One region of the Lentzea sp. CA-135723 genome, then DNA from elsewhere that is predicted to be linked to it. Evidence: riboswitches for the same ligand, from Rfam matches in the RefSeq annotation. Region 1 holds a riboswitch; the other holds the start of a gene.
What was found. A riboswitch is a leader RNA that binds a small molecule or an ion and turns the genes downstream of it on or off. The one in region 1 is predicted to bind S-adenosylmethionine.
Positions count from the first base shown of each region.

Region 2: linked by a shared signal. The riboswitch ahead of thrC (threonine synthase) and the one ahead of ACQEU1_RS35655 (aminotransferase class V-fold PLP-dependent enzyme) in region 1 are both predicted to bind S-adenosylmethionine.

Region 1 is NZ_JBNJMK010000001.1:7,594,984-7,599,275, reverse strand. It holds gene lspA (signal peptidase II) at 47-790, opposite strand; gene ACQEU1_RS35655 (aminotransferase class V-fold PLP-dependent enzyme) at 814-2,145, opposite strand; SAM riboswitch class IV at 2,181-2,295, opposite strand; gene ACQEU1_RS35650 (potassium/proton antiporter) at 2,369-3,856, opposite strand; gene ACQEU1_RS35645 (M28 family metallopeptidase) at 3,987-4,292, shown strand, end outside.
Region 2 is NZ_JBNJMK010000001.1:3,997,930-4,002,221, forward strand. It holds gene ACQEU1_RS17760 (hypothetical protein) at 1-712, shown strand, start outside; gene holA (DNA polymerase III subunit delta) at 716-1,693, opposite strand; SAM riboswitch class I at 1,772-1,917, shown strand; gene thrC (threonine synthase) at 1,929-3,185, shown strand; gene ACQEU1_RS17775 (DNA internalization-related competence protein ComEC/Rec2) at 3,169-4,292, opposite strand, start outside.

The sequences.
Region 1 (4,292 bases):
GGCCTCGACTTTCACTTGCTCTGGGACGCCTCGCGGCGCCGGGTTGCTACTTCGTTTCCTGGAGGTCGTCCTGCGCCGGCACCGGTTCGGCGACGGGCGGCTCGGGATCGTCCTTGTGCACGGTGCCGTCGTAGTCGTGGCGCAGCAACGCGAGCACGATGATCGTCGCGCCACCGCCCACGATCGCCATGTCCGCGACGTTGAACACCGGCCACACCCGGCCGTACGGGTCGAACAGCGACAGGAAGTCCACGACGTGGCCGCGCATCGGGCCGGGCTCGCGGAAGAGCCGGTCGGCGAGGTTGCCGACGGCACCGCCGAGCACCAGGCCGAGGCCGACGGCCCAGCCCTGGGAGCGGAGGTTGCGCGAGATCCAGTAGATGAACCCGGCGACGCCCATGGCGATCAGCGCGAGCACCCACGTCATGCCCTCGCCCATGCCGAACGCGGCACCGGGGTTGCGCACGAACGTCAGGTAGAGCACGCCGCCGAACAGCTGGATCGGGTCGGCGTCCTCCAGGAACGCCACGGACACGACCTTCGTGAGCACGTCCAGGGCCAGCACGACGGCCGCCAGGGCCGCGAGGAGCTTCGTCTTCAGCTCGGGCAGCGAACCCGTGAACGAGAAACCCTCGTCCTCGTCGTCCTCCGCCTTCGCCGGAGACGGCTTGGGCCCCTCCTCGGCGTCAGGCGCCTCGATCACCGGAGTCGCGACCGTCTCGGGCTCGCTGACCTGCTCTTCGGCAGGCTTGTCAGCGGCCTTCTCCTCGGCCTTGGACTCGTCACTCACCAGGTCATTGTCCACTACAGGGACTACGCGAGGAACGGCGGCAGGGTTCGGCCGTCGTCCTCGGGCACCCAGCGGCCGTCCTGCTGGGTGTAGCTCCACCTCGGGCCTTCGGTGACCAGCACGCGCAACGCGGCCACCAGCCGGTCGACGTGCTCGGCCGTGGTGCCGAGGCCGATCGACGCCCGCACGGCGCGTTCCTCGTGCGAGCCGACCTGCTTGACCAGGCGGCCCACGATCACGTGCGCGCAGAACGCTCCGTCCCGCACGCCGATGCCGTACTCGGCGGACAGCGCGGCGGCGAGGAAGCCCGCGTCGAAGCCGGAGACCGTGAAGCTCACGACCCCGACCTTGTCCGCGTCGCCGAGGATCTTCAGCTCGCGGAAGCCGGGGATCGTGCGCAGGCCCTCGCGCAGGCGGGCGAGCAGCTCCTGCTCGTGCGCGACGGTCTGCTCCCAGTGCCGCGACAGGATCTCGCAGGCCGCGGCCAGGGCGTGCACGCCGACGACGTTCGGGCTGCCGGCCTCGTGCCGCTCGGGCACCGCGGACCAGGCCACGCCGAGGCGGTCGCCGTGGTCGGTCACCTTGGACGTGGCGCCGCCGCCGACCAGGTACGGCTGGGCCTGCTGGAGCCAGTCCGCGCGGCCGACCAGCACACCGGCGCCGAACGGGGCGTAGATCTTGTGGCCGGAGAACGCGATGTAGTCGACGTCCAGCTCACGCACGTCGATCGGGCGGTGCGGGGCGAGCTGGGCCGCGTCGAGCGCGATGCGCGCGCCGTGGCGGCGGGCGACCTTCGCGAGCTCGGCGACCGGCCACAGCTCCCCCGTGACGTTGGACGCCCCGGTGACGATCACGAGCCTCGGGCCGACCGGGGCGGCGGCAAGAGCCCGGTCCAGCGCGACAACTGCGGCGCCGGACGAAGACGGTGCAGGAACGCGCTGGACGTGCGGACCCCTCCAGGGGAGCAGCGCGGCGTGGTGCTCGCTGTCGAACAGGACGACGGCGGTGTTGCGGGGAACGCTGCGCGCCAACAGGTTCAGCGAGTCCGTGGTGTTGCGGGTGAACACGACGGCGTCGGACGAACGCGCCCCGACGAACCGGCGGATGCGGTCGCGGGCCTGCTCGTACACGCGGGTCGAGACCTGCGAGGCGAACCCGGCGCCGCGGTGCACGCTGGCGTACCAGGGCAGCAGCTCGTCGACGGCGTCGCGCACCTCCTGCAGACAGGGCGCCGAAGCCGCGTGGTCGAGGTTGGCGTAGGTGACGCGCTCTCCGGTGACCAGCGGAACGCGCAGGTCAGCGCCGACGACAGCCGGAACCGCAGTGGTGGTGCTGGGGGTGATCGCGAGCGTCATCGAGCTGCCTCCGAGGCCAGGGGCCTTCGTGTGGAGGCCCGCGCTTGACCGGCGCCCTGCGCGCCGGACCAGGTCCTCACCAAGGGCACCCCACCGCGGTTGGAGGGTTGCCGGCCAGCAAGCTTGGGCTTGACGCTGGCTCTCATGACCTGCCGACGACGTTAGCGGAGGGTGACCGCCGCGTCGACACCCCGATCACATCGTGAGAAGCCTCGGAGACCGACTAGTCGCCGGTCTCGCCCTTCCACCTGGCGTAGCGGCCGGCCCGGTCGACGGCACGTATGCGCCGCTCAGCGGCGTCGCGCGTCTCCTCGGTGGTGACGATGAGCAACTGGTCGTCGGTCTGCAGCCTGGTCGTCGGCTGTGGCGTGAAACTCTTCCCCGAGCGCACCACGAGGCTGACCGTGGCGCCGCTCGGCAGCCGCAGCTCGGACATGTAGACGCCGTGCAGCTTCGAGCCGCGCTGGATGTGCACCTGGAGCAGCTCCGCGCCGAGCTCGTCGAGCGGGGACGAGTCGACCTGGACCTCCAGCGCCTCCCCCGCCTTCACCAGGCCGAGCCGTCGCGCGAGGAACGGCAGCGTCGTGCCCTGCACGATCGTCAGCACGATGACCAGCAGGAACACCACGTCGACCAGTTGCCGCGCGCCTTCCACGCCCTGGATCAACGGGATCAGCGCGAACACGATCGGCACGGCACCTCTGAGCCCCGACCAGGAGAGGAACGCCTGTTCCCGCCACGGCACCTTGAACGGCAACGAGGCCAGCACCACCGACAGCGGCCGCGCCACGAACGTCAGCACCACGCCCGCGACCAGCGCGGGGAACAGCACGTCGAGCAGCCGTTGCGGGGAGGCGTAGAGGCCGAGGAGCACGAAGAGGCCGATCTGGGCGAGCCAGCCGAGGCCTTCGGCGAACGAGAGGGTGTCGGCGCGGTGCGGCAGGCGGGCGTTGCCGAGGACCAGCGCGGCGACGTACGTGGCGAGGAAGCCGGAGGCGTGCACGAGGTCGCCCGCCGTGTAGGCCAGCACGCACACCGCCACCGTGGCGAGCGGGTACAGACCGGTGGACGGCAGCGCCGCGCGTCTCAGCCCCGCGCCGCCGAGGAACCCGAGTGCGACGCCGATCACCGCGCCCGCGCCCAGTTCGTAGAGCACCAGCAGCGGAGCGGTCCAGGAGATCTGGTCCGACGAGGCCAGCAGCACGACGGCGATGTAGACGGGCGCGTCGTTGAGACCGGACTCCAGCTCGAGCGCGCCAGTCAGCCGTGCCCCAACGCCTAACGAGCGCAGCACGCTGAAGACGGCGGCCGCGTCCGTGGACGACAGCACAGCGCCCCACAGCAACGCCATCCGCCAGTCGAGGCCCAGCAGGAAGTGCAGCGCCGTCCCGGTCACCGCGACGCTGACCGCGACGGCCACTGTGGACAGTGCGACGCCGAGCCACAGCGACGACCTGACGGCGTTCCACCGGGTCGTGATGCCGCCCTCGGTCAGGATCAGCACGAGGGCCGCGATGCCGAGCGACTGGGTGAGGTCGGCGTCGTCGAACTTGATGCCCGCGACGGACTCGCCGAGCAGCACGCCGATGCCGAGGTAGAGCAGGAGCGAGGGCAGCCCGAGCCGCGTCGACACGCGCACCGCGATCACCGAGATCAGCAGCACGGCGGCGCCGATGCCCAGAACGACCGTGACGTCACCCACCTGGACCATTCTGGTTGATCACCCTCGATTCCGACGAACCGGACGCGTTAACAACTCCCACCGTTCGCCCCTAGCGAGTCCATGCGCGGCGGAGCATGTTGATCAGTGGCTCAATCCCTACCCTGCACGGAGTTGAACCATGAGGATCCTGATCGCGCTGGCGGCCGCCTTGATGGTGACCGGAACCACGGCGGCGCAGGCGGCGGCGCCCGCGGCACTGGCGGCGCCCAACATCAACGTCGCGAACGTACAAGCTCACCTGAACCAGTTCCAGTCCATCGCCAACTCCAACGGCGGCAACCGCGCACACGGACGACCGGGGTACCTGGCCTCGATCAACTGGGTGAAGAGCAAGCTCGACGCGGCCGGCTACACCACGCGCGTCCAGTCGTTCACCTCGAACGGCGCGACGGGCTACAACCTGATCGCCGACTACCCCGGCGGT
Region 2 (4,292 bases), 3.6 Mb from region 1:
CTACCGGCTGACCGACGCCGCCCGCGAGTACGCGCGGCCGTTGGCGCTGGCCCTGCGGTCGGGCGCGGACCACCGGATCGTCGACCTCTGCGCCGGTTCCGGCGGCCCGGTGCCGTTGATCCAGCGGCGGCTGCACGCTGAGGGCGTCCACACCCAGGTCACGCTGACGGACCTCGTGCCGAACGTGCCCGCCTTCGAACGCGTGGCCTCGGTGAACCGGCGTCGCCTGCCCGACTCGTGCTGCACCGTCGACCACGTCTCGTCGTCCGTCGACGCCACGGACTGCCGCATCGAGGGCACGCGGACGATCTACGGCGCCTTCCACCACTTCCCGCCGCCGTTGGCCACGCGCATGCTGCAGAACGCCGTCGACACCCGGCAGCCCATCGTCGTCGTGGACACCAAACGGTCGTGGCTCTACGTGCTGGTCTTTCCGTTCTTCCTGACGCTGACCGTGTTGCTCGCGGCGCCGTTCCAGCGCAACCCGCTGCCGCGCTACCTGCTCCGGCTGGCGCTCACCTACGTCGTGCCGGTGCTGCCGTCCATGATGTTCTGGGACAGCGTCGTGTCGTTCCTGCGCATGTACGGGCGCGCGGAACTGCGGCGGATGGTCGACGGCCTGACCGGCACCGGCACGTTCGACTGGACGATCGGCGTCGAACGCGGCTTCACCGGCGCCCAGTACCTGATCGGCATCCCGCGCGAGAAGTGAGTGTCAGCGGCGGCTGTGGGCGGCCACGATCCGGAGCACGGCACGCTCCAGCGCGTAGTCGGCGTCGGCCGCCACGCCCTTCACGTCGGCGTTGAGTCCCGCGACCACCTGCATCGCGTCGGCGAGACCCGTCTGGTCCCAGCCGCGGGCCTGCGCCTGCGCCTTCTTGATCTTCCACGGCGGCATGCCGAGCGGGCCGGCGAGGCTGAACGGATCGGCCCGGCCCACCGCGGACACGCGCGCGACCGTGCGCACCGCGTCCGCCAGCGCGTCCGCGACCAGCACGTGCGGCACACCGAGCTGCATCGCCCAGCGCAACGCCTCCATCGCGCCCGCCCGGTCCCCCGTGACGGCCTTCTCCGCGACGGCGAACCCCGTCACCTCGGCCTTGCCCTGGTGGTAGCGGCGGATCTCCTCGACCGTCACCTTGCCGTCGGTGTCGGACACGAGCTGCGACGCGGCCGCGGCGAGCTCGCGCAGGTTCGTGCCCACGGCGTCGATGAGCGTGGCGACGGCCTCCGGGTCGATCTTGCCGCCCGCCCGCCGCACCTCGTTGCGCACGAACGCCTCGCGCTCGGCCGGCTTGGTGACCTTGGCGCACTCGATGACCGCGGCACCGGCCTTCTTCAGCTGTCCCGGCAGGTCCTTGGCGGCCTTGCTGCGACCACCGCCGGTGTGCACGACGACGAGCGTGATGCCGTCCGCGGGCGCCTTGACGTAGGAGAGCACCATGTCGGCGATCTCCTTGCTGATGTCCTGCCCGTTCAGCAGGACGATCACCCGCCCCTCCGCGAACAGCGACGGACTCACCAGTTCGGCCAGCTCGGGAGCCGTGAGATCAGTCACCTGGACGCGGGTCAGATCGGCGGTCGAGTCGACCTCGCGGGCAGCGTCCAAAGCCGCCCGAACAGCCCGTTCGACCAGCAACTCCTCTTCGCCGACGATGAGTTGCAGAGACTCCGGTGCGCTCACGCTCCGCATCCTCCCACGTCCCGGATCGTGGACGTTTGTGGCTCAGCAACGGACTGGTGCCGTAGCTTGGTGGCCACAACTGAACACCGCTCATCCAGAGGGGCAGAGGGAACGGCCCGAAGAAGCCCCGGCAACCGGCGTCAGCGCTGTGTGCACATACCTGTGGACGCATCTGAGCGCAGACGATCACGGTGCCAATTCCGACCCGTTCGATTTCGCGGGAAAGATGAGGAGATACCTCGCGATGACTGCTGTCACTGTGCCCACGAGCACCCAGTTCGACCTCGGCCCGGCCCGCGCGCTGCTGTGCCGTGAGTGTGGAAACGAAACCCCTCTCGCTCCTGAGTACGCCTGTCTCGAGTGTTTCGGGCCGCTGGAAGTGGCCTACGACTTCGGGAAGATCCGGCGCGAGGACATCGAGGCCGGCCCCAGGTCCATCTGGCGCTACCGCGGCCTCCTCCCCGTTCCGTCCACTGTGGAGCAGCACCCGAACACCGATCCCGGCGGCACCCGCCTGGTCGAGGCGCACAACCTCGCCAAGGCCCTGGGCGTCCGCAAGATCTGGGTGAAGGACGACACCGGCAACCCCACCCACTCCTTCAAGGACCGCGTCGTCGGCGTCGCGCTCGCCGCGGCCCGCGAACTCGGCTTCAAGGTGCTGGCCTGCCCGTCCACCGGCAACCTGGCGAACGCCGTCGCCGCGGCCGCCGCCCGGGCCGGCTGGAAGTCCGTGGTCCTCGTCCCCTCCAACCTCGAACGCGCCAAGATCCTCATGAGCGCGGTGTACGAGGGCGCCCTGATCGCCGTCGACGGCAACTACGACGACGTGAACCGCCTCGCCCAGGAGCTCGCCGCGGAGAACGAGGACTGGGCGTTCGTGAACGTCAACGTCCGCCCGTACTACGCGGAAGGCTCGAAGACGCTCGGCTACGAGGTCGCCGAACAGCTCGGCTGGCGCCTGCCCGACCAGATCGTCGTGCCGATCGCGTCCGGCTCGCAGCTCACCAAGGTCGACAAGGCGTTCCGCGAGCTCGGCCAGCTCGACCTGGTGGAAGCCTCGCCGTACAAGGTGTTCGGCGCGCAGGCCACCGGCTGCTCCCCGATCTCCGCCGCCTTCAAGGCGGGCCACGACGTCATCCGCCCGGTCCGCCCGGACACCATCGCCCGCTCGCTGGCGATCGGCGCCCCGGCCGACGGCCCGTACGTGCTCGACGCGGTGCGCCGCACCAACGGCGCCATCGAGGACGTCACCGACGAAGAGGTCGTCGAGGGCATCAAGCTGCTCGCCCGCACCGAGGGCATCTTCGCCGAGACCGCCGGCGGCGTGACCGTCGCGACGGCGAAGAAGCTGATCGAGACGGGCCAGCTCGACCCCGACGCCGAGACCGTGCTGCTCATCACCGGCGACGGCCTCAAGACCCTCGACGCCCTCGGCGACACGATCGGCCCGCGCGCGACGGTCCCGCCGTCGGCGGAAGCCGTCATCAACGCCCTGGGCTAGCCCGGCGCCTCACCTCCTCCCGGACGCCATCTCCCCGCTTCACAGGGAGATGGCGTCCGTCTTGAGCCACCCCGTGCGCGGGAACCGGTCCAGGCCTTCGACCACGTGCGGCCCGACCGGCGTCACCTCTGCCCGCCACGCCACGATCCGTTGCGGCCACGGGGCTTCCGCCTTCAACGCGTTGTAGTGGTAGTCGTGCCACACGTCCGGCGCGATCCGCAGCGCGTCGTCGAACACGTGCTCGGCCGCGAGGTCGTACGCCGCCTCTGGCGACTCCGCCTTCGTCGGCGCCAGCACGTGCGTCATCTTCGCCCGGTACGTGACGGCGCGCGTGCCGTCGTCGAGCGATTCGCAGATGTAATAACCGAAATCGGGTTTCAGCTCGTCGTGCGGCCACGGCGTGGCCGTGTAGTTCGTCTGCCACAGCGCCCACGCGAGCCCCGGCGTGCCACCGGGAATCGGGTAGCGCGCGTTGAACAACCTCACCCAGACCATCTCTTCTCCTTCGTACGACTCGATTGCCCGGCAACACCGCCAGGTCTCCGTCCTCATCCGTGCGCAACACCAACGCGCCTCCCATCCGCAACACGTCCACGACGTGCGGACTCGGATGCCCGTACCTGTTGCCCTCGCCTACGCTCACCAGCGCCACCCGAGGCCGCACCGCCCGCAGGAACGCGGGCAGCGAGTACCGCGACCCGTGGTGCGGCACCTTGAGCACCTCGGCACGCAGGTCCCGCTCCCCCAGCAACGCCGCCTGGCCGGCCAGTTCGACGTCCCCGGTGAGCAGCACCCGGCCCGCTCGCGTGTGCGCTCTGAGCACGAGCGAGTAGTCGTTCACCGTCGTGTTCCCGTCCTCGGCGACCGGCGGCCTTCGAGGACCCATCACCTCCATCTCCAGTCCTGGCAGGGAAAACCGCTCCCCCGCCTGCGGCTCGACCACCCGCACGTGCTGAGCGCGGGCGAGCTGACCGACCTCTCGCCAAGCCCAGACGGGCTCCTTGAGCGGTCCGACCGCGATCGCCCCCACCGCACGCCCGGTGAGCGCGGCCTCCAGCCCGCCGACGTGGTCCGCGTGCAGGTGCGTCAGGACCAGGAGCGGAATCC